DNA from 3 places in the Stenotrophomonas sp. NA06056 genome. Region 2 is predicted to be linked to each of the others. Evidence: predicted binding sites of a transcription regulator. Region 2 holds the regulator's gene; each other region holds the start of a gene.
What was found. Region 2 encodes FliA, which starts transcription of late flagellar genes. Its sites were predicted from a motif close to TAAAGTTTNNCNNNCNNNGGCCGATAA; they were not measured.
Positions count from the first base shown of each region.

Region 1: HUT07_RS20085 (methyl-accepting chemotaxis protein) is a predicted target of FliA. The motif match lies at 7,069-7,095, and genes of this name have one in related genera.
Region 3: HUT07_RS20485 (methyl-accepting chemotaxis protein) is a predicted target of FliA. The motif match lies at 5,084-5,110, and genes of this name have one in related genera.

Region 1 covers NZ_CP054931.1:4,439,934-4,450,460, forward strand. Annotated here, with positions in the region: gene HUT07_RS20040 (GspE/PulE family protein) at 1-866, shown strand, start outside; gene HUT07_RS20045 (glutamine amidotransferase) at 838-1,584, shown strand; gene HUT07_RS20050 (BPSS1780 family membrane protein) at 1,636-2,547, shown strand; gene tatC (twin-arginine translocase subunit TatC) at 2,638-3,387, opposite strand; gene tatB (Sec-independent protein translocase protein TatB) at 3,384-3,857, opposite strand; gene tatA (Sec-independent protein translocase subunit TatA) at 3,873-4,100, opposite strand; gene HUT07_RS20070 (YSC84-related protein) at 4,175-5,065, opposite strand; gene hemH (ferrochelatase) at 5,232-6,194, shown strand; gene HUT07_RS20080 (alpha/beta hydrolase) at 6,191-7,048, shown strand; gene HUT07_RS20085 (methyl-accepting chemotaxis protein) at 7,340-9,436, shown strand; rRNA gene rrf (5S ribosomal RNA) at 9,824-9,938, opposite strand; rRNA gene HUT07_RS20095 (23S ribosomal RNA) at 10,107-10,527, opposite strand, start outside.
Region 2 covers NZ_CP054931.1:2,195,964-2,206,490, reverse strand. Annotated here, with positions in the region: gene HUT07_RS09780 (flagellar motor protein) at 1-127, opposite strand, end outside; gene HUT07_RS09775 (chemotaxis protein CheA) at 254-2,092, opposite strand; gene HUT07_RS09770 (protein phosphatase CheZ) at 2,095-2,700, opposite strand; gene cheY (chemotaxis response regulator CheY) at 2,700-3,092, opposite strand; gene HUT07_RS09760 (RNA polymerase sigma factor FliA) at 3,112-3,855, opposite strand; gene HUT07_RS09755 (P-loop NTPase) at 3,852-4,739, opposite strand; gene flhF (flagellar biosynthesis protein FlhF) at 4,726-6,345, opposite strand; gene flhA (flagellar biosynthesis protein FlhA) at 6,491-8,593, opposite strand; gene flhB (flagellar biosynthesis protein FlhB) at 8,590-9,720, opposite strand; gene HUT07_RS09735 (bifunctional diguanylate cyclase/phosphodiesterase) at 9,854-10,527, opposite strand, start outside.
Region 3 covers NZ_CP054931.1:434,158-444,684, forward strand. Annotated here, with positions in the region: gene HUT07_RS01940 (LysR substrate-binding domain-containing protein) at 1-522, shown strand, start outside; gene HUT07_RS20505 (hypothetical protein) at 610-810, shown strand; gene HUT07_RS01945 (VOC family protein) at 910-1,260, shown strand; gene HUT07_RS01950 (TetR/AcrR family transcriptional regulator) at 1,277-1,903, opposite strand; gene HUT07_RS01955 (DHA2 family efflux MFS transporter permease subunit) at 2,036-3,508, shown strand; gene HUT07_RS01960 (KGG domain-containing protein) at 3,519-3,809, opposite strand; gene HUT07_RS01965 (NAD(P)-dependent oxidoreductase) at 4,131-5,024, shown strand; gene HUT07_RS20485 (methyl-accepting chemotaxis protein) at 5,234-7,768, shown strand; gene HUT07_RS01975 (DUF2628 domain-containing protein) at 7,841-8,227, opposite strand; gene HUT07_RS01980 (hypothetical protein) at 8,445-8,615, shown strand; gene HUT07_RS01985 (TonB-dependent receptor) at 8,673-10,527, opposite strand, start outside.

The DNA of each region.
Region 1 (10,527 bases), 2.2 Mb from region 2:
CGGAAGCGGCCTTCAAGAGCATCGACCAGCTCGGCTTCAGCCCGCAGGAAGCGGCCGGCTGGACCGCCCTGGTCGAGCGCCCGCACGGCATCGTGCTGGTCACCGGCCCGACCGGTTCGGGCAAGACCACCACCCTGTATTCCACCCTGAAACGGCTGGCCACGCCGGACGTCAACGTGTGCACGGTGGAAGACCCGATCGAAATGATCGCGCCGGAATTCAACCAGATGCAGGTGCAGACCAACATCGACCTGGATTTCGCCAGCGGTGTACGCACCCTGCTGCGGCAGGACCCGGACATCATCATGATCGGCGAGATCCGCGACCTGGAAACCGCGCAGATGGCGGTGCAGGCCTCGCTGACCGGCCACCTGGTGCTGTCCACCCTGCACACCAACGATGCGCCCTCGGCGATCACCCGCCTGCTCGACCTGGGCGTGCCGCATTACCTGCTGTCATCCACCGTCAACGGCATCCTCGCCCAGCGCCTGGTGCGCACCCTGTGCCCGCACTGCAAGCAGCCGCACACCCTTGGCAGAGCCGATTGGGCGGTGCTGGCTGATAGCGAAGCTGCATATCCAGATGCCGCCACGCCCTGTCGGCCGGTCGGTTGCCTGGAGTGCCGGCGCACCGGATTCCTCGGCCGCATCGGCCTGTATGAGTTGCTGCCATTGGGCTCGCGCCTGCGCGGGCTGATCCGTGCGGACATGGATCTGGCCGGTTTCAACCGTGCCGCCCGTGCTGAAGGAGTGCGAACCCTGCGCCAGGCCGGGCTTGAAAAGGTGGCACAGGGGCTGACTACAATCGAGGAAGTCCTGTCCGTACTGCCTCCCCCGGATGAATCCAGCGCCCTTCCTGATCGTTGAAACCGGCCGCCCCGTGCCGACCCTGCGCCGTTACGGGCGCTTTCCGCACTGGATCCGGGTGGCCGCCGGCCTGGAAGAACACGAGACCGTCGTGGTCGACGTCGAGCATGGCGCCGACCTGCCCGATCCCCGCGATTTCGCCGGGGTGCTGGTGACCGGCTCGGCCGCCTTCGTCACCGACCACGCCGAATGGAGCGAGCGCAGTGCCGCCTGGCTGCGACAGACCGCCCACGACGACGTGCCGGTGTTCGGCATCTGCTACGGCCACCAGCTGCTGGCCCACGCGCTGGGCGGCGAAGTGGCCTACAACCCCGCCGGGCGCGAATCGGGGACGATTGAACTGGCACTGGACCCGCAGGCCGCGCAGGACCCCTTGTTTCACGGCCTGCCGAGCCACTTCCCGGCCCACGCCACCCATCTGCAGACCGTGCTGCGCGTACCCGAAGGTGCCGCCGTGCTGGCGCGCTCGCCGCTGGATGGCTGCCATGCCTTCCGCTGGGGCCGCCAGGCCTGGGGCGTGCAGTTCCATCCGGAATTCGCCACCCACCACATGCGTGGCTACGTGCGCGCACGCGCCGATTGCATCGGCCGACACGGCGGTTGTGCGCGCAGCATCGAGCGCGCGGTCAGCGCCGCCCCGCTGGCGCGCCAGCTGTTGCGGCGCTTTGTCCGCCAGGCCCGGCTGTCTTCAGCCCAGCCGGTGGCAAAACAGGGATAATCGGCGGCACGGGCACACCGCCCGGCCCCTCCTGTCCCTCCCCGGATGTCCATGAAAGAGATTCGCAAGCTGCCAGCCTCGGCGGGCGCCCAGTGGTTGCTGGATACGTTCTCGCTGTATCGGCGCGCGCCGCTGCAGCTGGCCCGGATCGGTCTGACCTGGCTGCTGGTGAACTGGGTGGTCACCCTGCTGGGGACGATGCTGCCCGGCACCGCTGGCCTTGCCCTGCAGATGATGACGCTGGTGATTTCACCGGTGATGTTCGGCGGCATGCTGTACGCCATGGGTGAGATCGACCAGGGCCGCCCCGGCCTGGCGACCCACCTGCTGCAGCCGATCCGCGACCGCCGTGTCAGCCACCTGCTGGTGCCGCTGGCAATCCAGGTGCTGGCCGTGCTGCTGCTCGGCGCACTGCTGTACCTGATGATCGGCCGCGAGGGCTTCACCGCCTTCAGCGACACCATGACCAAGATGCAGGAACTCGGCCGCAGCGGGCAGCAGATCAGCCCGGAAACCGCCGCCGAACTGGTCGCCAACCTGCCGGCGCAGCGCATCGCGCTGTGGATGCTGCTGGTGTTCTGCACCGCCGTGGCCCTGACCCTGGCGATGTTCACCCAGCCGGCACTGGTGGTGTTTGATCGGCAGAGCGGCATGCACGCGCTGCGCCTGAGCCTGCAGGGCTGCATCGAGAACATCGGCGCCACCGCCGTGTTCACCGTGCTCGGCCTGATCGCCGCGTTCTGCGTCTATGTGCTGTTCGTGATCGTGGTCCAGCTGGGCATGCTGATCGGCGGCCCGCTGGCGGCGGCATTCATTGCGCAACTGGTGTTCACCACGGTGCTGATGCCGCTGTATGTCGGCGCGGTCTACGCAGCCTGGAAGCAGATGTTCGTGCATCGCGGCAGCCGCGGCGCACCGCCGGTACCGCAGTCGCCGCCCGCCAACGACGTCTTCCACGCCTGAGCGGGGCTCAACGGTAGCGCCGGGCCATGCCCGGCGGATGGATATCACCTCACGCCACGAACGCCGGGCATGGCCCGGCGCTACCGGGAATCAGGCCGCAGGCTTCTTGACCGCCGAAGACGGCACCAGCCAGCGCGCGGCGTGGATGCCCAGCTCGTACAGCAGGCACATCGGGATCGCCAGCATCAGCTGCGAAACCACATCCGGCGGGGTCAGGATCGCCGCAAGCACGAAGATGCCGACGATCGCGTAACCGCGCCCTTCCTTGAACTGCTGCGGCGTGATCCAGCCCAGCAGCACCAGGATCACCATCGCCACCGGCAGTTCGAAACTGCCGCCGAAGGCGAAGAAGATCGCCAGCACGAAGTCCAGGTAGGCGTTCGCATCCGGCGTGATCGCGATCACTTCCGGGCTGAAGGTGGTGAGGAAGTGGAAGACCGCCGGCAGCACCAGGAAGTAGGCGAAGGCGCAGCCGGTATAGAACAGCAGCACCGAGGACACCAGCAACGGCATCGCCAGGCGCTTCTCGCGTGCATACAGGCCCGGTGCGACGAAAGCCCAGAGCTGGTACAGCAGCCACGGCACCGCCACGAACAAGGCCACGAAGAAGGTCAGCTTCAACGGCGCGAAGAAGGCACCGGCCGGGTTGGTGGCGATCATCGTCTGCCCGTTGGGCAACTGCGAGATCAGCGGCTCGGCCAATGCGTTGTAAAGCTTCTGGGTAAACGGCAGCAGGCCCAGCAGAACCACGCCCAGCCCCAGCAGTGCACGCACCAGGCGCGCACGCAATTCAACCAGGTGTTCCACCAGCGAACTTTCGCCGAAGTCGTGTTCGCTCATGACGGGCGCTCCGTGCGGGCAGGCGCTTCGGCCGCGGTATCAGCAACGGTATCGCCCGCAGGTTCGGCAGCTGAAGGCGCGATGGCAGCATCTTCCGCCGAAGCCACCACCGGCCCGGGCGCATCCGCCAGATGTGGCGGCTGTTCGGCCGGGGCGGGTGCACGCACCTGCTGCGCCAGCGTGTCGCTGTGCTGTTGCATCTGTTCGGCCTCGCGGCGTACGGCTTCGCCGCTGGCACGCAGCTGGTTCTCGGTGTCCTGCATGCCCTGGCGCACGTCCTGCATCTGCCGCTTGATGTCTTCGGCCTGCAGTTCGCGTTCCAGTTCCTGCTTGACCGAATCCCATTGATTACGCGCGCGGCGTACCCACAGCCCGGCGAAGCGGGCCGCCTTGGGCAGGCGCTCAGGTCCGAGCACCACCAAGGCGACGACCGCGATCACCAGCAGTTCGCTGAAGCCGATATCAAACACCGCAACCGCTCCGGATCAACGCGCGTTGCGGTCGTGCTCGTCCTGCGCGGTGCGCGCGGCGTCCTGGCTGCGCGACTCATCGCCCAACTGTGCGTTCGGCTTGTCTTCGTCGTGCATGCCCTTCTTGAATTCCTTGACCGCCGAGCCGAGATCCTTGGCACCACTGGTCAGGCGCTTGGTGCCGAACACCAGCAGGACGATGGCGAGCACGACCAACCAATGCCAGATGCTGAAACTGCCCATAAGTCGCTCGTTACGTTAGTGATCAGATTGCCGAGCATAGCGCACCGGCTGTAAGCCGGCGCGCGTGACGAAAGTCAGTTGTTGCCCAGCGTTTCAGTGCGGATTTCACCGTCGTTGACCGGCTGGAAACCCTGCTGGGCCGGCGGCGGGGTCTGCGGCACGGCCTGCAGCGGTGCCGTGGTCGCCTCAACCGGTGCCGCAGGTGCTGCCTGAACAGGCGCCGGGGCGGGCGCTGCGGCGGCGGCCGGACGCGATGCGTCATTGCCACCATTGCGGTTGTTGCGCGCCGCGTAGGTGGCCTCTTCCAGGCGATCACGGAAGGCGACCACATCCATCGACGGCGAGCCTGCGGCGCGGCCCTCGAAGATCATCCGCGGCGTGGTGTTGCTGCCGTAGGCGTCGAGGTTGGCCGCATCGTCGATCTGCAGGATCGCGCCATCCAGGGCCACGCCAGCGAACAGGCCACGGGCGCGCGACCACGACCAGATTTCAGCCTTCAGCTGGCCATCGGTGGCGGCGGCGGCATTGCGGCCGACCGGGCCGGCGGCCACACCGGCGTCGGCGCCGAGGGTGAACTTGCCGTTGACGAGGTTGTCCAGGCTGCGGTCGTTGCGGAACACCAGCACCACGTCCGAAGACTGCACGCCGGCCTGGAAGCCGATGCTGCCACCGGTGAGCTTGATGAATACCGGGTTGGACCACGCACCGTTGGGCATGCGCACGGACATCAGGCCGTGGCCACGGCGACCGCCGATGACCAGACCGGCCTTGATCGTGTCGGGAATGACGATGACCGCGCGGCCTTCGTCGAGCAATTTGTCCGGAATGCCCTGTTCGGGGATTCCCTGGATTTCAGCCAGTACACGCACCGCGTTGCGGGCGCGCTGGTCTTCCTGCGGTCCGGCCATGGCCTGGCTGGACAGCAGGCTGGCGGCGATCAGCAGGGCTTGGATCGGGCGACGCATGGCAGGCTCCAGAAGTCAGTCCATAGGAAGATATAGCAAGTGACTGAAATTAGTAGTGTTGTGATGAATCCCCAATGAGCGTTGCCTGCTCACATTCACCTCATCGATGACGCCGATCCGAATCCTGCATGCCGACGTGACGATGGAATCGGCGACAATACCGCCCATGCTCGACGCACCCGATACCGCTGTACTGGCGGTCAACCTAGGCACGCCCGAGACGCCGACGGCTCCCGCCGTTCGCCGTTATCTGGCCGAATTCCTGTCCGACCCGCGCGTGGTCTCGATACCGGCACTGCTGTGGCAACCCCTGCTGCGCGGCCTGATCCTGCCGCTGCGCAGCAGCCGTTCGGCTGCCAAATACGCCCAGGTGTGGCTGCCGGAAGGCTCGCCGCTGATGGTCCACACCCGCCGGTTGGCGCAGGCGATGCAGGCCCTGCTGCCGACGCTGCGCGTGCGCCATGCGATGCGCTACGGCGAACCGGCGCTGACCACCGAACTGGATCGGCTGGCCAGCGAGGGCGTGCGCCGCATCGTGGTCTTGCCGCTGTATCCGCAGTATTCGACCACCACCACTGCCTCGGTCGAAGACCGCGTGGATGCATGGCAGCGCAGGAACCCGCAGGTCACCGTCAGCCTGGTGCAGGACTATTCGATCGACCCGGACTGGGTTGCCGCCGTCGCCGGCTCGATCCAGCGCTATTGGCAGCAGCAGGGTCGCGGCCAGAAGCTGATGTTCTCCTTCCATGGCATTCCGCAGCGCCTTGCCGATGCCGGGGATCCCTATCCGCAGCGCTGCGAGGCCAGTGCACGCGCGATCGCGGCGGCGCTGGGCCTGGGCGCAGACGAGTGGCAGCTGGGTTACCAGTCGCGCTTCGGCCGCGAACGCTGGCTGCAGCCCTACGCCGAACCCAGCCTGTGGGCGCTGGCCGATGCGGGGGTGAAACAGATCGACGTGGTCTGCCCCGGGTTTGCCACCGACTGCCTGGAAACGCTGGAAGAAGTCGCCATGGGCTTCACCGAAACACTGGCCGAGCGCGGCGCGCAGATGCGTTACATCCCCTGCCTCAACGCCGAACCGGAACACGCCCGCGCATTGGCGCGGCTGGCCGTGGCCTCGCTGGCATGACCCTGCAGCCGTTTGAACTGCAGGTCGCGGGCGTCCGCGTTGCCGGCCTGCGCCGTGCAGGCGAGGGACCGCGCGTGCTGGCCCTGCACGGCTGGCTCGACAATGCGGCCAGCTTCGTACCGCTGGCGCCACATCTGCCACAACTGGACCTGGTAGCGATCGACCTGCCCGGACACGGCCACAGCGCCCATCTGCCCACCGGTGCGGTGTACACCACCCCGGCGGCGATCACCCATGTACTCGATGTCGCCGACGCGCTGGGCTGGGACCGGTTCACCCTGATCGGCCATTCGATGGGTGCCGGCATCGCCAGCCTCACCGCAGCGGTCAGTGATCGCGTCGAACGCCTGGTTGCCATCGAGGCGCTCGGCGGCCTGCGCGGCCCGGAAGAAGACACCGCCAGCCGTCTGCGCGAACACGTTGATGCCACCCGCGCACTCGCGCGCAAACGGCTGCGCGTATTCCCCGATCTGGCCGCACCGATCCGCGCACGGATGATGACCAACCAGCTCAGCGAAGGTTGCGCACGCCTGCTGGTCGAACGCGGTGTCGAGCCGGTCGAGGGCGGCTATCGCTGGTGCAGCGATCCGCGCCTGATGCTGCCCACCGCGATCCGCCTCAGCGAAGGCCAGATCGACAACCTGCTGCAGGCCATCAGCTGCCCGACCCAAGTGATCTACGCCACGCCTGCGCAGTCGTACTATCCCGAGCCGATGCGCAGCGAGCGCCTGCAGCACCTGCGCGATGGCCGCCTGGCGGTGTTCCCCGGCAACCATCATCTGCATATGGAACACCCGGCACAGATTGCCGCAGTCATTGATGCCTTCCTGAGCGGAAACAGCAACGCGCGCTGACCATCGTCGGCTGCACGCACTTCACTCTGCGCCACTGCGGCCGATAGAACGGTAGTGGGCCCCTGCGCCCACAGCACGCAGGCCCCTTGTGCCTGCGGCTCGTTCCCGGTTCTGCAAGGAAGACCGCATGTCCCGTCTGCTGCACCGTCATCCACAGGATGTGGTCACGGTGACTGTCCTCCGCGTCGCTATCTGCGCCGCATTCCCTGAATTCCCCGATCGTGCCGTCGTTGCGCTCATCCGCGCAGGGCGTTGCAGGGTCGCTGCCGTCCGTTGATCCAGGAGTTGCCGATGTCCATTGCGTCCTCCCGCCCGCCCGACCAGGGCCGTCTCCCTTATCTGCAACAGCTGGCCCAGCGGGGCGATCGTCGCCTGCTGCTGGGCAGCGCGGCGTTCGCGTTGATCGGCCTTGTGCTGGCCGTGCGCGGCACGTCGGCACCCGCGGCGAGCGCTGTTGCTGCAGCGGTGCTGCCAGCCGCGTGGCTGGGCGGGCGCCTGGCCGGTCAGGCCACCGCACGCAACGGCTTGGCGGTGCTGCTGTCACTGCAGTTGAGCCTGCTCTGCCAGATCGGCGGATTGAATGCCGCGTTGCCGATTGCGCTGCTGCTGGGCGTGCTGCTCACCCAGCGTGACCGCCTGCCGGTGTGGCTGGCTGGCGGCATCGGTGTCATTGCCGTACTGGCACCGTTGCTTGATGGGGCGGCCGTGCTGCCACCGCTGTTGAATGCCATTGCCCTGGCGGTGCTGACGCTGGTTCTCGGCCAGACCGCCGCACGCCTGCGCCAACAGAGCGAGGCGCTGGGCCACGGACCGCACCGCCTGGCCGCATTGGCCCGAGACATCGCGACCAGCGCCGACCTCGGCGCACACACCGATGCGCGCAGCTACGCGCCCGGTTCACTGGCCCACGCGTTGGCCGATACCGCACGTCATGTGCAGGCGCAGCGGCAGCGCGAGGCCGAAGCACACGCTGAGAACGCGCAGATCCGCCAGGCGCTGGATGCCTCGCGCACGGCGATGATGATCGCCGACAACGATCACGTCATCCGCTACGTCAACCGCTCGGTGGTGGCACTGCTGCGCAACCAGCAGGCCACGCTGCGCCAGGCGTTCCCCGATTTCGACGCCGAGCGGCTGGTCGGCAGCAGCATCCACCGCTTCCATGCCAATCCTGACCGCATCCGCGGCATCCTCAACGGGCTTCAGGCAACGCACAACGGCAAGGTGCGGATCGGCCCGGTGCATTTCGCCCAGGTCGTTACTCCGGTATTCGATGTACAGGGCACGCGCCTCGGCTTTGCGGTGGAATGGCATGACCGCACCCATGAGCTGACGCTGGAGAATGCCGTCGCCGGGATTGTCGATGCCGCCGCACACGGTGATCTCGAGCAGCGCCTGCAGGCCAGCGAAGGCGCGAGCTTCCTCGATGGCCTGACCGGTGGCATCAACCAGTTGCTGGATACCCTGGGCAGCACGGTCAACGAAGTGCGGCAGATGCTCTCGGCGCTGGCCAACGGCGATCTCGACCGCCGCATGCAGGGCGAGTATCACGGCGCGTTCGCCGCCATCCAGCGCGATGCCAACGCCACCGCCAGCCAGCTGGCGCGCATGGTCGGCCACATCCAGCACTGCGCCACCACCATCAGCACGGCCGCCAGCGAAATCGCCGCCGGCAACGGCGCACTGTCCGAGCGCAGCGAGCGACAGGCCGCACACCTGCAGGAAACGGCCGCCTCAATGGAAGAGCTGACCGCCACCGTGCGCCAGAATGCCGCGCACGCACGACAGGCCAGTGAGCTGGCCGCGTCCACCCAGGGCGCGGCAAGTGATGGCAACCACGCCATGCAGCGGGTGGTCGACACCATGCAGGCCATCGAAGGTGCATCGAAGCGGATCGGCGACATTACTGGTGTGATCGACGGCATTGCCTTCCAGACCAACATCCTGGCGCTCAACGCCGCCGTTGAGGCGGCACGCGCCGGCGAGCAGGGGCGCGGGTTCGCAGTCGTGGCCAGCGAGGTCCGTGTGCTGGCGCAGCGATCGGCGGCCGCCGCCCAGGAGATCAAGGTCCTGATCGACGAGGCAGGCCGTCAGGTCGGCGAGGGTGCCCAGTTGGTGGCCGATGCCGGACAACGCATGCAGGGCATCGTCGGCGGCGTGGAGAACGTAAGCCACCTGATGCGCGAGATCTCGGCGGCATCGCAGGAGCAGTCCTCTGGTATCGAGCAGATCAACCAGACGGTGGTGCAGATGGACCAGGCCACGCAACAGAACGCAGCCTTGGTGGAAGAAGCCACCGCAGCGGCACGCGAACTGCAGTCGCAGGCAGGTGAACTGAACCAGGCGGTATCGGTGTTCCGGCAGCGCGAGGCGGCCTTGATCGACTGAGCGTGGACCAGCACCGTGCTGCATGAAAGGCGGCGCCCGCAGGGCGCCGCCTTTTTGTTGGGCGTGGTTTCCGGTGGGGTTCATCGGCTCAACGAGTACGAAGGCAATCCGTTCAAGGCTGCCCGCGACACGATGATGAGGGCCGAGGGCACCTGCCGTTGCGGCGAAGTAACTCCGCCTGCCGTTGAGCTCTACAGAAAGCGACGCCCCTTGGGCGCCGCTTTCTTGTGCGTGAGTGCTGGAGCCCGGTAGTGCCGGCCGCTGGCCGGCAACCACGTGCAGCAGCGTGAGATTCATGGGGTGCCGGCCAGCGGCCGGCACTACCCTTGCTTTCTCGCGCACAAAGAAAAACCCCGCTGCATGCGCAGCGGGGTTTTTGGGTATAAACCCTGGCGATGACCTACTCTCGCATGGCTTAGGCCACACTACCATCGGCGCAGCTACGTTTCACTTCCGAGTTCGGGATGGGATCGGGTGGTTCCATAGCGCTAATTTCACCAGGGAGGCGGTTGGAGTGTCGCTTGGACGTCGTATCTTTGCAGGGGCGGGCATGGTGATGCCTGCGTTGCAAAGAGACGCGCCTGAGCGCCTGCCTCTCGTTTGGTCTTGTGACGTAGCGTGCACTTGGATCTATCGACATGTCATGTCGGCCAAGGCAACTTGAGGTTATATGGTCAAGCCTCTCGGATCATTAGTATCAGTTAGCTCAATACATTGCTGTACTTACACACCTGACCTATCAACCACGTAGTCTACATGGTTCCTTCAGGGGGCTTGTGCCCCGGGAGATCTCATCTTGAGGCGCGCTTCCCGCTTAGATGCTTTCAGCGGTTATCGCTTCCGAACATAGCTACCCGGCAATGCCACTGGCGTGACAACCGGAACACCAGAGGTTCGTCCACTCCGGTCCTCTCGTACTAGGAGCAGCCCCTCTCAAATCTCCAACGCCCATGGCAGATAGGGACCGAACTGTCTCACGACGTTCTGAACCCAGCTCGCGTACCACTTTAAATGGCGAACAGCCATACCCTTGGGACCGACTACAGCCCCAGGATGTGATGAGCCGACATCGAGGTGCCAAACACCGCCGT
Region 2 (10,527 bases):
TACCCACGATCACGATCACAAACGCCGCAGGCGACCACAACGACGCCAGGCCGGCGCCCTTGAGGATGCTGCCACCGACCAGTGAGGCCAGGGCGAGGAAAAGTCCAATGAGGCTGAGTCTATCCATGGGTCCGGTATCGGCTTGTATGAATGGGACTTGAGACACCGGGAGATTCTGGTGTAACGGAGTTCACAGTTTTTTCTGTTGCCGGGCATGGCCCGGCGCTGTTGCATGTCGGGTTCAGCAATCGGGTCAGTCGTGTGGGCTGCGCAGCCCGTCCACGTCCAGGATCAACGCCATGCGACCATCGCCGATCAAGGTTGCACCGGCATAACCGCGCAGGCCGCGCAGGGCTTTCGGCAGCGGTTTGATGACCACTTCCTCGCGCCCGCGCACCTGGTCCACCACCAGCCCGAAGCGTGCCTCACCGGCCTGCAGCACGACGATGGTCAGCAGGGGCGAGGCGGCCGGCGTCACATCCAGCCATTGCCGCAGATCGACCAGCGCCAGCGTGTGCGAGCGGCGGTCAAGCACGGCGCGGCCGTCGAACCAGCCCAGCGAGGTGCGCGGTGCATGCAGCACTTCCATCACACGGGCCAGCGGCAGCGCGTAGACGTCTTCGCCGGCCTGCACCAGCAGGGTCGGCAGGATCGCCAGGGTCAGCGGTACGCGGATCATGAAGCGGCTGCCGCGGCCCAGTTCCGACTGGATCTGGATCTGCCCGCTCAGCTCGCGGATGCGTGACTGCACCACGTCCATGCCGACGCCGCGGCCGGAGATATCGGTCACCTGCTGTTTGGTCGAGAACCCCGGCAGGAACACCAGGTGCAGGCATTCCTCACTGCTCAGGCGGGCAGCGGCTTCCGGATCGATCAGGCCCTTCTCGCGCGCCTTGGCACGCAGCTTCTCCGGATCGATGCCTGCACCGTCGTCCTGCACTTCGATGCTGACGTAGTCGCCTTCCTGCTGTGCCGACAGGCGCACGTGGCCCATCCGCGGCTTGCCCTGCGCTTCGCGCAGGTCAGGCATTTCCACGCCATGGTCGATGGCGTTGCGGACCAGGTGCACCAGCGGATCGGCCAGTGCTTCGACCAGGTTGCGGTCAAGCTCGGTCTCGGCGCCGATCAGCTCCAGATCCACTTCCTTCTTCAGCGAACGCGCAACGTCGCGCGCCACCTTCGGGAAGCGCGAGAACACCTTGCCGACCGGCTGCATGCGGGTGCGCATCACTGCCGACTGCAAGCGTGCGGTGGCGATATCCAGCGTCGACACCGCGCGGTCCAGCTCTTCATCGCGCAGGCGGGTGCGCAGCGTCTTCAGCCGGTTTCGTGACAGCACCAGTTCGCCGATCAGGTTGACGATGGCATCCAGGCGCTTGGTATCCACGCGCACGGTGTGTTCGGCTTCGGCGACGGGCTTGTTGGGCGCCGGCTTGGCGACTGGTGCGGCCGGCGCGGGCGTCGGTCGTGGTGCCGGTACGGCGACAATCGCTGCGGTGGGGTTGCTGCCCGGGGCGGCGCCGCCATGCAGCTGATCGAGCAATGCCTCGAACTCGTCCTCGCTGATCATGTCGTCGGCCTTCTTCGCCGCCGCCACGGGTGCCGGCGCCTTGCCGCCGTGCAGCTGGTCGAGCAGGGCCTCGAATTCGTCGTCGGTGATCAGGTCACTCCCGCCGGTACTCGGCGCCGCGGCCGATGGCGCTGCTGCGCCACCGCCATGCACATCGAACTGGGCGACCAGTTCGGGTGGGGCAAAGCCCGGCTCGGTGCCTGAAGACACCGCGTCAAGCATCGACTGCAGGTAGTCCAGCGATTGCTGGGCGGCATCGAAGTGATGGGCCTGCAATACGGCCTGGCCGGCGCGCGCGGCGCCCAGCGCCTCTTCGGCGGCGTGGCACAGTTCGACCATCGCGGTGATGCCGAGGAATCCAGCGCCGCCTTTCAGCGTGTGGTAGCCACGGAACACCGCGTTGAGCTGGTCATTGTCCTGCGGTGCCTGTTCCAGCGACACCAGCTGTTCGCCGAGGCGATCCAGGATTTCCTGGGCCTCGATGATGAAATCGGCAGTGATGTCGTCGGCTACCGCGCCCATGGTTACAGCCCCAGATCCGACAACAGGTCGTCGGCGTCGTTCTGCGAGACCGCATGGCGGTCCAGCCCCTTCAGTGCCGGCCCGGCCAGTTCCGGGTCGGTGCGATGCTGTTCCGGCGGCAGGCCGAGCGCGCCGAAACCCTCATGCACGCGGCGCACGATGCCGACCACGCGGCGGATGATCTGTCCGGTCAGGTCCTGGTAACTCTGGGTCAGGGCGATCTCGGTGAGGTTGTGGCGGATGCGGTCGAGCTGCACGTCCTGGCCCGGCTGCAGGCCATCGGCGCGCAGCTGTTCGGTCAGGCTGCGGCACTCTTCTGCCAGGTCCAGGGTGCGGTGGGTGGCCTGTTCGGTCATCGCCACCACGTGGTCCAGGCGCGCGCAGGCATCGTCCAGCTCGCCGGCTTCATCGGGCACGGTCGGCAGTTCGCCCAGCGCCTGGCCCAGTTCGCGGGCCAGCCGCGAAAGGCCGCTCATCATCGGCTGGGTACGCAGCGCGACCAGGCCGTCGATGCGCTGGCGCCAGGCAGCCTCGTCACCGGATTCCAGTGCGTCCAGGGCTTCCTGCAGGCGCAGGGCAAGGGCGCTCTTGTCGACCGTGGTGTCCATCAAGCGCTGGCCGCCAGGCGTTCGAAGATCTTGCCGAGCTTCTCTTCCAGCGTCTGTGCGGTGAACGGCTTGATGATGTAACCGTTAACGCCGTTCTGCGCCGCTTCGATGATCTGCTCGCGCTTGGCTTCGGCCGTCACCATCAGCACCGGCAGGGTCTTCAGCTTGGCATCGGCACGGATCGCCTTGAGCAGTTCGATGCCGGTCATCACCGGCATGTTCCAGTCGGTGACCACGAAATCGAACGGCTGGCTCTGCAGCAACGACAGCGCGGCATGCCCGTCCTCGGCTTCGGCGGTATTGGTGAAGCCCAGATCGCCCAGCAGGTTCTTGACGATACGACGCATGGTCGAGAAGTCGTCGACGATCAGGATGCGCATGTTCTTGTTCAAAGCAGAGTTCCTTTGTTGATCAGCTCTCGAGGCCGGCGTCGGCCGCCTCGAAAATCTTCAGTCGGCCACGCAGGCGCAGGACCGCCTGGCCGTGGATCTGGCAGACCCGCGACTCGCTCACGCCGAGCACTGCGCCGATCTCTTTCAAATTCAGTTCCTGCTCGTAGTAGAGCGACAGCACCAGCTGTTCGCGCTCGGGCAGGTGGCCGATGGCGTTGCCCAGCTCACGACCGAACTCGCCGCGTTCCAGCACCTGCTGCGGGGTCGGGCCGCCCTGGGCGACGGTGTCGAGCTCGCCCTGGTCTTCAATGCGTGATTCCAGGCTCAGCACCTGGCCGCGCGAGGCATCTTCCATCAGGCGCAGGTACTCGGGCAGCGGCATCTCCATCGCGGCAGCCACTTCGGTGGCGCTGGCGGCGCGACCGGTGCTCTGCTCCAGGCGGCGGATGGTGGCAGCAGCGTCGCGGGCACGGCGGTGCACCGAACGCGGTACCCAGTCGCCACGACGGATCTCATCGATCATCGAGCCGCGGATGCGGATCGAGGCGTAGGTCTCGAACGAAGCGCCCTGATCGGCGTCGTAGCTGCGCGACGCTTCGATCAGGCCCATCATGCCGGCCTGGATCAGGTCGTCCACTTCAACGCTGGCCGGCAGACGTGCGGCCAGATGGTGGGCGATGCGCCGCACCAGGTCCGAGTGCTGGGCGATGACCTCATTGGCCGCCGTGCGCTGGACCTCTCTGTACTGGGCGGCGCCTTTCATGCGGCCACCCCACGCTGCTTGATGATGCGTTCGAGGAAGAACTCGACGCCACCGCGCGGCTCGGTGGGTGCCTGCCAGCGGGCGGTGCGGCGGGCGATCTCGGTGATCGCCAGTGCCGACGGGCTGGACGGATAGGCCTTCACCACGGGCTGCTGGCGCTGCACCGACAGGCGCAGCCAGTCGTCCTGCGGCACGCAGCCGAGGTAGTTCAGCGAGACATCGGCGAGGAATTTCTCGCAGACGCGGGTCAGCTTCTCGTACAGCACGCGGCCTTCGTTGGGGTCGCGCACCATGTTGGCCACCACCTGGATGCGGTCCACGCCACGTTCGCGCGACAGCACCTTGATCAGGGCGTAGGCGTCGGTGATCGAGGCCGGTTCATCGCAGACCACGACCACGGTGTCCTGCGCGGCCTGGCAGAAGGTCAGCACGCCATCGTTGATGCCGGCGGCGGTGTCCACCACCATGATGTCCAGCTCGCGTTCCAGTTCGGAGAACACGTTGACCAGGCCCACGTGCTCGGCCGGGGCCAGCTCGGCCATGTGCCGGCGACCGGACGCGGCCGGGACCACCAGTACGCCGTTCGGGCCTTCGATGATCACGTCATCCAGGCTGCAGCGGCCAGCGACCAGGTCGGCCAGGGTATTGGTGGGGTTCAGGCCGAGGATCACGTCGATGTTGGCCAGGCCGAGGTCGGCATCCAGCAACAGGGTGCGTTTGCCCATGCCGGCAAGCGCCACGGCCAGGTTGGCCGACACGTTGGTCTTGCCGACGCCGCCCTTGCCGCCGGTCACGGCAATCGTGCGCACAGGGCCGAGCGGCTCGCTGCGGGTCGCCGTCAGCGGGAAGGTGGTGGTCAGCTTGGCGTACTCACGCGACGGCATGGTTCAACTCCGGGTTGCAGGGCATATCGGCCGCGCGGCGCAAATCTTCAAGGCGAAGTACAAGATTGGCTGCACTGGCCCGGTGCAGGTCGTCCGGGACGTCCTGGCCATCGGTCACCCAGGTGATCGGCAGCTTGTGGTCCACCGCCACCGACAGGGCGTTGCCGAAGCGGCCGGTCTCGTCCAGCTTGCTCAGTACCAGGCCCTGCAGGTTGGCTGCGCCGAAGCGGCGGACCACCTCGTCCATGTCACCGAAGCTGGTGTTGGCCGGCAGCACCAGCAGGGTGCGCACCTGGCGGGCGGCGCGCAGCCACTGCAGCTGGGCGGCCAGCGCACGGTCGCGCGGGCCCAGGCCGGCGGTGTCGATCAGCACCAGCTTGTAGTCCTTCAATCGCTCCAGCAGCTGGTCCAGGTCGGTGCCGCTGTTGGCCTCGTGCACCGCGATGCCGAGCTGGCGGCCGTAGCCGTACAGCTGTTCACGGGCGCCGATGCGCATCGTATCGGTGGTGACCAGGGCGACATCGCGGGCCGCATGGGCTTCAGCGAAGCGCGAGGCCAGCTTGGCGATGGTGGTGGTCTTGCCGGCGCCGGTCGGGCCGACCAGGGCGATCACACCGCCTTCTTCCATCGGATCGACCGGGGCGATCGGCAGCTTGCGCGAGATCAACCCCAGCATCAGGCCGCGGCCACGATGGGCTTCGGTCTCCAACGGAATCTGCATGGCCACGTCGCGGGCGATGCCAGCGTCGAAGCCGTACTCGTCCATCAGGTCCAGCGCAGTGGCGCGCACCGGGCAGCCGCGCAGGCGCTCGTCGGTGAAGCGGTTCATCTCGCGCTCGATCACCTGGCGCATACCGGCCACTTCCTGGCGCAGGTGGCGGATTTCGGCGTCGTCGGCGACCAGGGTCAGCGCCGGTGCCGGCGCCAGGGTCGGCAGCGGTGCGGGCACAAGCTCTGTCGGCTGCACGGCAACCGGCGCATGGGGGGCTTCGTCTTCGGGCGTGACGGCGGCCTGGAGGGCGACCGGCAACGGCGGCGGCGACACTGCCGACATTTGCGCGCTGTCTTCCAGCGGCGGATCGATCTGGAAGCGGGCGCGGTTCACCGGCGCGGCCGCAGCCGGCGAGGGCGCCACGATGGCGTCGGCGAACGGGGCGAAGATCTGTTCCGGCAGCGTCGATTCATTGACGGCGGCACGCGCCAGCGTAGCAGCGAAGCCAGTGCTGCCGCGGGTCGGCACGATCTCGTCGGCGCTGTCCAGGGTGCGGCCGGTCGCGCCGACAGCGGCGCGGGCGAGGGCGGCGACGGCCGACGTGGTGGCTGCCACCGGCTCCGGTGCCGGGGTGCTGCTGCGACGGCGGGTGACGGCGGCGATCACCGCATCGGCGGCGGTGCGCGGCTTCGGCGCGGGCGGCGGTGCCACGTCGCGACGCGAGGCTTCCAGGGCGCGCTGCACGGCGCTCTCATCGTAGTTGGCGGCAGCCACGATCTCGATGCCTTCCTCGATCCGGCGGTTGGACAGGATCACGGCGTCAGGACCATGTTCCTTGCGCACCAGGTTCATGGCCGAGCGCATGTCGGCGGCGACGAATCGTTTGATTTTCATGCTGTGGTCACGGGACGAAGTCGGCGGAGTGGCGGTCGGAGAACGCGGGTGGTCGGTGGTCTGCACGGTTCGGGTTCCCCTTGGAATCTGTCTGTTGCGGGTGTTTGAAAGTGGTGTCTGTTTTCTGGCGCTTTGCAGGGCGGCGTCAGCTGATCGTTCCAACCAGCTTCAGGCGCTTGTCCTCCGGCACCTCGCTGTACGCCAGGACCGACAGCGACGGAACGCTGTGGCGGACCAGGCGGGCCAGCGCGGCGCGCACCGGGCCTGGTACCAGCACGACCGCGGGCTCGTTGCGGGCTTCCTGCTTGCTGACACATTCGGCCAGGCTCTGGTGCAGTCGCTCAGCGAGTCCGGGTTCCAGCGCGGCGCCGTTGCCCTGCGTGGACTCCTGCAAGACACGTTCCAATTGCGGGTTGAGGGTGAACACCGGCAGCTCCGCCGACATTCCGGCGATCTCCTGCACGATGAAACGGCCCAGCGCGGTGCGCACTGCAGCGGTCAGCGTGGCCGGGTCCTGGCTGTGCGGGGCGTGCTCGACCAGTGCTTCGGCGATCTTGCGCAGCTGGCGGATCGGAATGCGCTCGACCAGCAGGTTCTGCAGCACGCGCACCACCGCCGACAGCGGCAGCGCCTTCGGCGTCAGATCTTCGACGAGCTTGGGCGCACTCTTGGCCAGGTTGGCCAGCAGGTGCTGCACTTCCTCGTGGCCGAGCAGTTCCGGTGCGTGCTCGCGGATCAGGTGCGAAAGGTGGGTGGCCACCACCGTCGCCGGGTCGACCACGGTGTAGCCCAGGGTTTCGGCCTGGGCGCGCTGGTGCGGCTGGATCCAGGTTGCATCCAGGCCGAAGGCGGGGTCCTTGCCGGCAATGCCTTCCAGCGGACCGAGCGCACTTCCAGGGTCCAGCGCCAGTTCGCGGTCGGGATGGATCTCGGCGGTGGCCACCGGCACGCCATGCACCAGTACCCGGTAGCCGTTGGCCGGCAGTTCGAGGTTGTCGCGGATGTGGACCGACGGAATCAGGAAGCCGACGTCCTGGGTCAGCTTGCGGCGCACGCCCTTGATGCGCGGCATCAGCTCGCCGCCCTGGTTGCTGTCGACCAGCGAAATCAATCGATAGCCCACTTCCAGGCCCAGCGGATCGACCGGGCGCAGCTCGTCCCAGCTCAATTCAGCAGTGGGTGCGGGAGCAGCGGGGCGGCCCAGCGCGTTCAGTGCGTTGGTTTCGCCCGCCGCCGTGTCGGCCTGCGCTGGCACCAGGCCCTTGCGGTAGACCTTCCAGGCGATGAAGCCGAGGATCGCCGCCAGCGTCAGGAAAGCGACGTTGGGCATGCCCGGCACCAGGCCGACCACGCCGAGGATGCCGGCGGTGATCGCCAGTGCACGGTACTGGCCGAACACCTGGCCGGTCATCGCCTGCGCCATGTCCTGCGAACGCGAAGCACGGGTAACCAGCATCGCCACCGCGCTGGACACCAGCAGCGCCGGCAGCTGCGCCACCAGGCCGTCACCGATCGACAGCAGGGTGTAGGTGGCCGCTGCATCGCCGAACGGCATGCCATGCTGCAGCACGCCGACGGCCAGGCCGCCGAGCATGTTGATGAACAGGATCAGGATGCCGGCGATCGCATCGCCACGGATGAACTTGCTGGCGCCGTCCATCGCGCCGTAGAAGTCGGCTTCCTCGCGGACCTCTTCGCGGCGCAGCTTGGCTTCCTCGCGCGTCAGCAAACCGGCGTTGAGATCGGCGTCGATCGCCATCTGCTTGCCGGGCATGGCGTCCAGGATGAAGCGCGCGGTCACTTCCGAGACGCGGCCGGCGCCCTTGGTGATGACCACGAAGTTGATGATGGTCAGGATCGCGAACACCACGATGCCGACGGCATAGTTGCCGCCGATCACGAATTCACCGAACGCGGCGATCACCTTGCCGGCCGCGTCGTGGCCGTTCTGGCCGTTCAGCAGGATGACGCGGGTGGAGGCCACGTTCAGCGCCAGCCGCAGCATGGTGGTGATCAGCAGCACGATCGGGAAGATGGTGAAGTCCAGCGGGCGCTTCACGTAGACCACCGCCAGCAGCACCATCAGCGAGATGGCGATGTTGAAGGTGAAAAGCGCATCGAGCACCGGCGCGGCCAGCGGCACCACGACCATGGCCAGCAGGGCCAGCACGATCAGCGGCGCGCCAAGACCCTGGCGGATCATTTCAAGCGCGCGGCGGGTATTGAAGCTGGATGCCTGGGCGCTCATGGGCGGCCCCCGTTGCCGAATTCATCGACCTGGATGTGTGGCGTGGACGGCATCGGGCCGGTCCGCCAGCTGCGCAGCTGGTAGACGTAAGAGAGGACCTGGGCGACGGCTGAATACAGTCTCACGGGGATTTCCTTGCCGAGTTGGCCTTCCCGATACAAGGCGCGTGCCAAAGGCGGGGCAGAGACGATGGCGACCTTGTTGCCGTCGGCCACTTCACGGATGCGCAGGGCGGTTTCATCCACGCCCAGGGCGACCACGGTGGGCGCATTCATGGCCCCACCTTCGTACTTCAGCGCCACCGCATAGTGGGTCGGGTTGACCACCACCACATCGGCGGTGGGTACCGCTTCCATCATCCGGCGGTTGGCCATCTGCTGCTGCAGCTGGCGGATGCGGCCCTTCACTTCCGGGCTGCCTTCACTCTCCTTCATCTCCCGGCGCAGCTCTTCACGGGTCATCTTCAGCTTGCGCATCCAGTTCCAGCGCTGGTACGGGGCGTCGATGGCGGCCAGCACCAGCATCGCGCCGGCGGTGGCCAGCAGCAGCCGCAGGGTGAAACCCAGGCCATCGCCGATGGCGGTTTCCAGCGGCTGGTGGATCAGCCCGCGCAGGGTGTTGAAGCTGGTCCAGACGACCATGCCGGCGGCGACGCCGACGAAGGCCACGCGCAGCAGCGACTTGATGAACTCGGCGACGGCTTCCGGGCCGTACAGGCGCTTGAGTCCGCTCATCGGGTTCATGCGGTTGATGTCGGGCATCATCGCCTTGGCCGACCAGCGCAGGCCGCCCATCACTACCGGCGCCAGGAAACTGGCCAGCAGGCAGACCAGCACCAACGGGGCGATCACCCACATCAGCTGCAGCAGCAGGTCGCCGAAGTGACCGAACAGGGCCTTCGGGTGCTGGCGCAGGCTCTGTTCGGGGCTGAGTGCGTGGCGCATCCAGGCGCTGGCCCCGCTGGCCATCGAGCCACTCATGGCCATCACCGCGATCACCCCGGCGCCGAACACGGCGGCCGTGCCCAGTTCACGCGAGCGCGGCAGGTTGCCCTGTTCGCGGGCGTCGCGCAGGCGTTTTTCTGTCGGTTGTTCGGTCTTTTCGCCGGCCGATTCGTTCTCGGACATCACAGGCACTGCAGCAGGGGATGCCGGGGTGCGTGCAAGAACCGTTCCGTGACGGCGGCGCGGGACATCCACGCATGGCGTGGATCTACGGGGTTTGGCTCGGCGGGAAGGGCAATCCACGCATGGCGTGGATCTACTGGGGGTTGCGGGGCGGCCCGCTGGCCATTTCCACCCGTGGCCGCGGCAGGTCGTGCAGCTGCATGAAACGGGCCGCGTCCACTGGCCGGCCCAACAGGAAGCCCTGCAGGTAGTCGCAGCCCAGGCGTTCCAGATAGGCGCGCTGCGCCGCGGTCTCCACGCCCTCGGCCACGATGTCCATGTCCAACGCATGGCCCAGCGCAACGATGGCCGACACGATCACCACGTCTTCGGCGCTGTGTTCCAGGTCGCGCACGAACGCATGGTCGATCTTGATCTCGGTGGCGGGCAGGCGCTTGAGGTACAGCAGGCTGGAGTAACCGGTACCGAAATCATCGATCGAGATGCCCACGCCCAGCGCGGAGAAGCTCTGCAGCAGGCGCAGGCTGGTGTCGGTATCGCGCATCACCGTGCTTTCGGTGATCTCCAGTACCAGATTGCGCGGGGCGATCGCGTAGCGCTCGATCACCTCGCGGACGTCCTGCAACAGGTGCGGCGAACTGAACTGCACCGGCGACAGGTTCACCGACATCGTCCAGCTGTCATGGCCAGCATCGTGCCAGTGGCGCAGCTGCTGGCAGGCCTGGTCAAGCGCCCAGCGGCCGATTTCGTTGATCGCACCACTGCGCTCGGCCAGGCGGATGAAGCGGTCGGGCGGAATCAGGCCCT
Region 3 (10,527 bases), 1.8 Mb from region 2:
ATGGCCGAACTGCCGGATCTGCTGCTGGACGGTCGCGTCGATGTGGCGTTCTGCCGGCTTCCGATGGAGGTCCCCGATGCGCTTGGTTCGCACATCCTCGTCGAAGACCGGTTCTGCGTAGCATTGCCGGCATCGCATGCACTGGCCCGCGCAGCGTTGCCGGTGCAGCCGGCGCAGTTGGCGAAGGAGGCGTTCATCATGCCGGAGCAGCCCGCAGGTGCTCTGGAGGTCGCGCGCCGTGGTGCGTTCGTGCCGGACATCCGTTCCCGTCCCGGCCATCTTGCCGCCGTACTGGCGCAGGTCGCGGTGGGCGATGGGGCGCTGGCCATCGTGCCGTCGGTCCTGCAGCAGACGCTGCTGCTGCCGGGCGTGGTGTATCTGCCGATCGCCGGGCCTGTCATCGCCTCGACCATTGCGGCGCTGTACCGTGAGCAGGAAACGTCGCCGGTGGTTCGCCGGCTCATCGAGCAGGTGCGTTGCACGCCCGCCCGGCGCATCGACATGCCGCCGTCGCGACGGTAGCGACGCCCCCGCTTTCACTTCCTCTCCCGCGCACGCGGGTAGGGTGATGTGGCCTGGAATCACCAGGCCTATCAGGGAGTGATATCAATGCGAGCCATCAGGAAAGTGATCGCTGCTGCAGTGTTTGCACTTGCGTGTACCGGTTCGGTGGCGGTGGCCGGTCCGGTCCAACCGTGCGACCTGCCATGCTGGAAGGCCTACCAGGCCTGCGTTGCCAGTGGCAGTGATGCCATGGAGTGCCAGTTCGAATACGATCGCTGTGTCATGGACAGGTGCGGCGCGGTCTGAGGCCTGCATACCGTTCGCAATGAAGGGGCCCGATCCATGGGCCTCTTTTCACCTGGCCGCAGCACGCGGTCAGCGGTCGTGATCGTCTGGAGCCGCTACATGGCTGTAAAACGCGTCGTCGCCAATATCGCCAGTACCGATCCTGCACAGGCGGCCGCGTTCTACGGCGACATCCTCGGCATGGACATCGTGATGGACCACGGCTGGATCGTCACCTACGGCGGGCAGGGCACTGCGCTGGCACAGCTCAGCATTGCCAGCGAAGGTGGATCGGGTACGCCGGTGCCGGATCTTTCGATCGAGGTGGATGATCTGGAGGGCGTACTTGAGCGCCTGCGACATGCGAACATCGCTCTTGAATACGGCCCAGCTGAAGAGCCATGGGGCGTGCGTCGCTTCTACGTGCGCGACCCGTTCGGGCGCCTGTTGAACATTCTCGCCCACGCCTAGCCAGCGCGCACCCGACTCAGCGGCGCTTCTTCGCAGGTACCGCCGCCACGCCGACCATGCGCAGGCAATCGGCGACCACCGCAGCGATGAACGCCTCGGGTGACTGTTCGGGGGCGGCGATCAGATCGTCCGTGGCGCCATGCACGCCGGCGTAGATCAGCGAGGCGGTGACCCGTGGCGCGGGCAACGACCACAGCCCTGCCTCGACACCGCTTTCGAGGATTGCCGACAACTGCTGCTGGATGGCGTTGCGGTCTGCGTTGCCGCGTTCGTGGTGATGATGGTTGGCGTAGACCACGTCATGCAGCGCATGCGTGCGCGCATAGATACGGATATTGGCCTCGATCCAGGCGCGCAGACGGGCCTCGCCGGCGGTGGCCGGATGCTGCTCGACTGCCAGTTCCACTTCAGCCAGGAAGCGTTCGGTATAGCGCTTGGCCAGCGCCTGCAGGATTTCGCCCTTGGACGCGAAGTACGTATAGAACGTTCCCTTGGCGACATCGGCTGCAGCCACGATGTCACTGATGGTGGTCGCTTCCACGCCGCGCGACAGGAACAGCGCCTCGGCAGCGTCCATCAACTCCTCCAGGCGGATCTCAGCGGGCTTGGTGCGGGACTTGGCTGACGCGTGCGGCGGAATCATCGGCGGCGATCCGGACTGGAAGAGGGTGGGCGCCATTCTAAGGCGCGGACAGCATTGACTGACCGCCAGTCATTGACTGACGGTCAGTCAATGGATAGTGTATGCGTCGATGTTCCTTCTGGGTTTTCCGGCATGCAACGCTTTCGACGCCCAGCCCTGGTGCTGGCGGCCTATCTCGGTACCTTCCTGGCGTCGTTGGACATCAGCATCGTCAACGTCGCACTGCCGACACTGCAGACCGCACTGCGGACCGACATCGCCGGGCTGCAATGGGTCATCAATGCCTACGCGATCGCACTGTCGGCGTTCATGCTTTCGGCCGGTCCGCTGGGCGATCGACATGGGCAGCGGCGGGTGTGGCTGGCCAGTGTCGCCACCTTCATCGCCGGCTCGCTGGTGTGTGCCGGCGCCGGCAGTCTGCAGGTGCTGGTGATGGGACGTGCGATCCAGGGAGTGGCCGGTGCGCTGCTGATCCCCAGCGCCATGCCGATCCTCAGCCATGCCTTCCCCGATCCCCGGCAGCGGGCAAGGGTGATCGGCGGCTGGTCGGCCTTCAGTGCTCTGGCGCTGGTGCTGGGGCCGCTGCTGGGCGGCGTACTGGTGGAGCGGGCAGGATGGCCGAGCATCTTTCTGATCAACCTGCCACTGGGGTTGCTGGCGATCGCGCTTGGGGCCTGGGGCATTCCCGAGCGTCGGCACCCGCAGCATGCTGCGCTGGATCCGGCAGGACAACTGCTGAGCATCGTCGCGTTGGCGGCGCTGAGCTATGGACTGATCGGCATCGGCGAGCATGGGGTGGCGGCGCCTCGGACCGTGCTGGCGCTGGCCGTGGCCGTTGCGGGCCTGATGGCCTTCGGCTGTGTGGAACGACGGGTCGCGCGCCCGCTGCTGCCGCTGGACCTGTTGGCGGATCATCGCTTCCGCCTGCTCAACGTCGCGTCCTTCGTACTGGGCTTCAGCGCCTACGCCAGCCTGTTCTTCCTGTCGCTGTTCTTCCAGCAGGTGCAGGGCGGCAACGCCGCCGCCGCGGGGCTGCAGCTGGTGCCACAGTTCCTGATGATGGGTGGGGTTTCGCTGCTGTTTGGCCGCATTGTCGGGCGGATTGGCTTGCCGGTAGCGCTGGTGACCGGCTACGCGCTGGCCGGTATTGCCCTGTGTGCAATGCCAGGCCTCGATGCCACCAGCACGCGCGCGCATGCAACGCTGCTTCTGTTGCTGCTGGGGGCCGGCATGGGGCTGGCGGTGCCCGCGACGGGCATGGCGGTGATGGGCCACGTGCCGCCGCAGCGCGCGGGTATCGCCTCGGCGACGATGAATGCACTACGCCAGGCGGGGATGAGCGTGGGCATCGCGCTGCTGGGCAGCGTGATGAGCCAGCGCGCTGTACAGCACCTCATTGTCGCTGCCCATGCCGCCGGCCAACCGCAGGTGGCGCTGCAAGCGCGTCGGCTCATCCTTGAACCTGCGATGGCGTCCAGTTCACCGCATGTGCTGGGCTACTACCGCGCGGCCATGGCCAGCGGGTTCGCCTGGGCGATGGCGCTGGCCGGTGCGCTGGCGGTGCTGACAGCCTTTGCCCTGCATCGCCGGTACATGGCGCAGTGACCGCAACAACTCATCCTTGCTGACCGGTGCCGGATTTGCCGGGCGTGTCCTGCTGTTGCTGGCGGGCACTGGCATGCCGTGCATGGCCACCCTCACGACCGATCGCGGCCATGTGCTGGCGATCCTGGCTGATCGCTTCACCGCCCTTGCGCCCCGCCACCCGGGCCTCGGCCGGGCTGAACTGGTGCGCGTTGCCGGATGCGTGGGCTGCCCGCCCTCCTTTCGACGCGATTGCGCGCTGTTTGTCTTCGTCCATCGAGGCAAAGCCTCGAAGGCTGCTGCCACTGCGTGAGTTGGTCATTACCGGTCTCCGGGTGTGGACATGCGTCGCTGCCATCAGTGTCGGTCCCTTGTGGCATGGAGCAGGCTAAAGACAGGTCGAGGTGGGCTGTACGAGGCTCACATGTCCTGCGCACGCGTTTGACGACCGGTTACCGCACGCGGGTCCGGGATCCACATCCGATCATCGCGGCGGCGGCACCCTGCCATGATCGAGTCCACGCCGTCGGCCAGATGCGGATGGCATGCAGAATGTCATCGGTTCCTATCGCCGATGCCATCGGGCTTGCCTAGAATCGGGATATCCCGGTAGATCCCGGGCGCTGTCGAGTGAATGGATTCAATGAAGATTCTGCTGACCGGAAGTTCCGGGCGGATAGGGCGCGCGATCTTCGGTGCGCTGGCCGGTGCCAATGAGGTGGTGGGGCTGGACCGCAGCCCTTTTGCCACCACGCGCGTCATTGCCGATGTCACCGATCGCCGGGCGCTGGAGCGCGCTGTGCAGGGCGTCGATGCCGTGATCCACACTGCGGCACTGCACGCCCCCCACGTGGGCCTGGTACCCGACGCGGTGTTCCAGCAGATCAACGTGGACGCGACCGCGAACCTGCTGCTGCTGGCGCGCGAGGCCGGCGTGCAGCGCTTCGTGCTGACCAGTACCACGGCGTTGTATGGCCATGCCGTGGTGTCCGGTGGCTGCCGTTGGATCGACGAGGACACCGAGCCGCTGCCCCGCACGATCTACCACCGCACCAAGCTGCAGGCTGAGGCGGCCGCCGAAGCAGCGGCCAGCGCAACGTTCACCGTGCGCGTGCTGCGGATGGCGCGCTGCTTCCCCGAGCCGCCTGACCGCATGGCGATGTTCCGCCTGCACCGCGGCATCGATGCGCGCGACGTGGCCAGCGCGCATGCCGCGCTGCTCCACGATGAAGGCGCGCCCTTCCAGCGCTACCTCGCGTGCGCACCGACGCCCTTCCGGCGCGAGGACTGCCTGCAGCTGGCCGCCGATCCGCGCCAGGTGCTGGCGCGCCGCGCGCCGCAGTTGCTGGCCGAGTTCGAGCGTCGTGGCTGGCCGCTGCCGCTCAGCATCGACCGGGTCTATGACAGCAGCCGGATGCGCGCAGCGCTGGGCTGGCAGCCGCGCTTCGGTCCGGAGGACGTTCTGCAGCAGTACGCCGCAGGCAGTATCGAGGTGCTGCCCCGTGCGGAGTGGATCCGCGACCGGGTTGCCGAGTAGTACAGGCCGGCGTCGACGGCCGCAGCTGAGCAGGTTCAGGTTTGCGCGCGCGCCGAGCCTCAACCTCGGCCGGCAATGGCCGCTAAACCGGTGCGCGCCTTCCCGCGCCGGGTTCCGATCCGGCGGGGCTGGCGGCCCGCGCGATGGATTGCGCATCTGCGCGGTGCCCTGGTGGCACCGGTCGACCTGAACTGCCTGCGGATCCTCCCATGTCTTCTTCCCGTTCCGTCGCTGCCCGCCGCCCCGGCAGCATCGCCCACAAGCTGATGCTGGGCACCGCGGTGATCGCGTTGCTGTGCTTCGGCGCGACCGCGTTCCTGATCTATCACCAGGCCAGTTCGGCGCTGGTGTCGTCCTCGCGCCAGACCATGGCCAGCGAAGCCCGTGCCGAGGCGCGCCAGGTGGCTGCCGACCTGGGCACGGCCTTCGCCAGCAACGATGCGATGGTGGAAACCGTGCTAGCCCAGCGTGCGCGCGGCGATGCACCCGATCGCGCCAGCCTGGCCAATGTCATTGGCGAGCAGCTGCACGCGCACCCGGAATGGCTGGGCAAGAGCACCATGTGGGAAGCCAACGCTTTCGACGGCAAGGATGCGGAGTTCGTCAACAGCGAAGCGCACGATGCCACCGGCCGCTACATGAGCTATTGGGCCTGGCAGGACGGCAAGCCGCAGCAGTCGACGATGACCGACTACACCGAGACGCCCAGCGGCTCGGGCAACTGGTACATGGTGCCCAGCCGCGACAAGCAGCCGCTGGTCAGCGAGCCCTACGCCTACGATATCGGTGGCAAGCAGGTGCTGATGAGCACGCTGAGCACCCCGATTGTCGAGAACGGCACCTTCCTTGGTGTCTTCACCGTCGACTTCTCGCTGGACGCGCTGCAGAAGCACCTGGCCACGCTGACGCCGATGGGCGCCGGACGCGTCGAACTGCTTTCACCGAAGGGCGTAGTGCTGGCCTCGGCCGATGCTGCCGAGATCGGCAAGCCGCGTACCGATGCCGCCACCCTCGGGATGCTGGCGCAGATCGCCGCTGACAAGACGTACGAAGCGTTCGAGCCCGATGCTGCCGGCAACGTGCGCCTGTACGTGCCGTTGCAGGTGGGGGACGCGCCGCAGCGTTTCGCGCTGGGTGTGGTGGTGCCGCATGCGGTGATCGTCGCGCAGGCCCGCGAGCTGCTGTGGATCATCCTGCTGGTGGGGGTGGTGGCCGCGCTGGTGCTCAGTGGCGGTGTCTACGTGCTGCTGCAGCGGCTGGCCGTGCGCCCGCTGGCGCAGGCGGTGCGTATCGCCGGCGACGTGGCTGCGGGCAAGCTGGATACCGCCATGCCGGCGCGGGGCAACGATGAAGTGGGCCGTCTGCTGGACGCGATGCAGGGCATGCGCGGTCAGCTGCAGGCGGTGATGGCCGCACAGGCGGAGATGGCGCGCCGCCATGATGCCGGTGAAATCAGCTATCGCATGGATGCCTCGGTGTTCCCCGGCGAGTACGGCCGCATGGTGGCCGACAGCAACCAGCTGGTCGCCGACAGCAACACCGTCACCCAGCGCCTGGTCGAAGTGATGCAGCGCTATGCGGTGGGCGACCTGAGCATGGACATGGAAGCACTGCCAGGCGAAAAGGCGGTGTTCACCGCTGCCATGGCAACCACCAAGTCCAACCTGGCGGCGATCAACGAGCAGATCCAGCAGTTGGCCGCCGCAGCAGCGGCCGGCGATTTCGCGGTGCGCGGCGATGCCCAGCGCTTCGAGCATGACTTCCGCCGCATGGTGGAAACCCTCAACACCATGATGCAGGTCAGCGACCACAACCTGGCCGCGCTGTCGACGTTGCTGCGCGCCATCGCCGCCGGTGACCTGAGCACGCGGATGGAAGGTGACTTCCACGGGGTGTTCGCGGTGATGCGCGATGATGCCAACAGCACCGTGCAGCAGTTGACCCAGATCGTCGGCCAGATCCAGCAGTCTGCTGCCAGCATCCGTCTGGCCGCAGGCGAGATCGCTTCCGGCAACAGCGACCTGTCGCGCCGTACCGAACAGCAGGCCGCCAACCTCGAAGAAACCGCCGCGTCCATGGAGGAACTCACCTCCACCGTGCGCCAGAACGCCGATCACGCGCTGCAGGCCAACAAGCTGGCGGCCTCGGCCGCGGGCGTTGCCAGCGAAGGCGGGCAGGTGGTCAGCCAGGTGGTGCAGACCATGGAGCAGATCGAGACCTCGTCGCAGCGCATCGCCGAGATCATCTCGGTGATCGACGGCATCGCCTTCCAGACCAACATCCTGGCCTTGAATGCAGCGGTGGAAGCCGCGCGCGCGGGCGAACAGGGGCGTGGCTTCGCGGTGGTTGCCAGCGAAGTGCGCGCGCTGGCGCAGCGCTCGGCGGGCGCGGCCAAGGAGATCAAGGAGCTGATCGATGCCTCGGTCGGCCATGTCGGCGCCGGTGCGCAGCTGGTGCATGGCGCTGGCCGCACGATGCAGGAAATCGTCGGCCAGGTCGGCCGTGTCAACGAGATCATGGCCGAGATCTCGGCGGCCTCGCGCGAACAGTCGGCCGGTATCGAGCAGGTCAACCAGACCGTGGTGCAGATGGACGAGACCACCCAGCAGAATGCTGCGCTGGTTGAAGAAGCCACGGCGGCGGCACGGGCGATGGAAGAACAGGCCGAGCAGCTGGCGGTGGCGGTGTCACGCTTCCGCCTGCAGGCTGACACCCGCTCGACTGCCACGTTGCGCGCTGCCTGACTGGGGCCGTGAACGAAGACGCCCGGCCAAGGCCGGGCGTCGATGTGCTGCTGTGCTGCCGAGCGCTGGGGCTTAGAACATGCCTTCGAAGGGGTTCCAGCTGGTGTTGCCCTTCACCTGTTCCAGGTAGTAGCTGTAGTTGGTGCTCGACGCCACCAGGAAGTTCATTGCGATGAACAGTGCACGGGCCACGATGTCCGGCAGCACCAGGCTGACCGCGACCAGCACGATGTTGATGCCGATCACCACCAGCGCCTTGCGCCACATGCCCAGGATGAACAGATAGATCGCGCCGAAGAAGAAGGCGAAGAAGTTCAGGTTGATCTTCAGGCGGTCGCCGAAGGACAGCGCCTTCCAGGCCTGCTTGAAGCCGGGCTCCTTGGGGGCGCCGTGCTGCTGGAAGAAGTTGAAGCGGAACTGCCATTTCGGACTGAAGCGGGTCAGGTCGACGGTATTCATGTAAGTAGGGACGTCCCTGTTAGGAAAACGTTTTCATGATAAGTGGGTCGCATTCAGCAAACCAGCGTGGAGCGTCAAAAATGTGACGTTCCTGCGGCAATGTGCTTGCGTCCCGGTGCCGCACCGTCACCCACCCGCCTTGTTTTTAGGATAGGGTGCGCAGTTCCGCTGCCACCCCCGCTGTTACGGGTAGCAGCGGTATGTCCATGGAGGTTGCATGACCACACCTGCTACACCGGAAAACGCACCCGGACCGGTGCTTCTGCCGACACCCGAAGTGGTGCAGGCACAACAACTGCTCGCCCGCCAGCAACTGGCGGTGGCGATGGACCGTGCTCGCATCGCGGCAAGCCGCGACGCGGCGCCGGCCGTGCTGGAAAACGACTGATACCGGGAATCCCGCCACGATCGCGCTGGCCTGCTGCCAGCGCGATCGCAGTGCGCATCAGAAGCGCGCGGTCATGCTGAAGAAGTAGCTGCGGCCGGCGACGAAGTAGTCGGTGGAGCCGTCGGCGTACAGCTTCTTGTCGGCCAGGTTGCTGACGCCGCCACGCAGGGTCAGCACCTCGTTGACGTTCCAGGCAGCGGTCAGGTCATACAGCGTGTAGGCCTTCAGGAAGGTATTGACCACGCCGGTCTGCTTGCCGGTGTACTGCGCCGACAGGCTGCTGGAGAACACCGCGTTCGGCGTCCAGTCCAGCGACGAATAGCCGGAGAATTCCGGCGTGTCGATCAGGTTGCGGCCGGTGGTCAGGTTCTTGGCTTCCTTCATCCAGGTTGCCGAGGTGCGCCACCGCCAATGATCGCCGAAGCGGAAGTTGAGGTTGCCTTCCATGCCGCTGGTGCGCGCGCGCTGCACGTTCTGCATGCGCGTCCACCAGTAGCCGTTGAAGAAGCCCAGCGCTTCATACTCGATCTTGTTCTTGAAGTCGGTATGGAAGTAGGTCAGGCCGGCATCGACCAGGTCATTGTCGAAGCTGACGCCGATCTCGCGGTTGGTGCTGGTTTCCGGGTCCAGGTTCGGATTGCCGGCCATGTAGCAACCGCCGCGGGTATAGCCCAGCGGGATCAGCGAGGTGCAGCCGCGGCCACCGGACTGGGTCGCCGCGCTGGGCGAATTCTCGGTCAGGCTCGGCGCGCGGAAGCCCTTGGAGACACCGCCACGGATCGTCCACTGCTCGCTGGGGTGCCAGACCAGGTAGGCACGTGGGCTGACGTGGCTGCCGAACTGCTCATGGTGGTCCAGGCGTGCGCCCAGGGTCAGGGCCAGGGTGCGGTGCAGCTTCAGCTCGTCTTCGACGAACAGCGCCCAGGTGTCCACTTCCAGGGTGGAGCCGACCACCGGGTTGCCGGCGTAGTCGATCGGCGCCTGGCCGATGGTGTCGGTGTTGGTCAGCTCCTGCCGCTTCCATTGGCCGCCCACCGCGAACTGGTGGTCCACGCCAAGGGTGAAGGGCGTGCTCAGGCTGCCTTCGATGATCGTATCGGTTGCCTCGGAGCGGCCGGTGGCGCCGATGTCGTTCTTGTACTCGGTCCAGTACGCGCTGAGCTTGGAGGTACCAAAATCCCACTTGCCGTCGTGGTTCAATGCCAGCGAACTGCGCTTGAGCTCACTGGCGCCCCATGCGCCCTCGTCCTGCTTCTCCAGCGCCTGGGCGATGAAGGCCTGCTGCACGCCGTGGCCCGCTTCCAGCGACACTTCCTGTGCTTCGCTCAGCGTCCACTGCAGCAGTGCGTCGACATTGCGGTCCTTCTCGCCGGCGTAGGCGTTGCCATACACACCGCCGTTGGAGCGGTCCGAATCGCGACGCATGCTGTTGGCGCCGATGCGCAGGCCGAAGCGCTCACCCAGCGGGCCGGAGAAGGTCGCGCCGATCTGCTGGGTGTCGCCACGGTCGCCATCCTGCGGCCGGGTGTAGCTGTGGGTGGCGCTGCCGTTCCAGTTGTCACCGATGCGCTTGGTGATGATGTTGATCACCCCGCCCATCGCATCCGAGCCATACAGCGAGGACATCGGGCCGCGCACCACTTCGATGCGCTCGATCTGGTCCGGAGAAATCCAGTTCAGGTCCTGGCGGCCCAGGTCGGGGCGATAGTTGGTCGAGGCCGAGCTGCCCATGCGCTTGCCGTCCACCAGCACCAGCGTGTAGTTGGACGGCATGCCGCGCAGCTTGATCTTGGACTGCTCACCGGCGGCGCTGAGCCCACCGGTCACGCCCGGGATACGGCTGAGCAGGGTGGCCAGATCGTGCACCGGCTGGCGTTCGATGTCTTCGCGGCTGATCACGCTGATGCTGGCC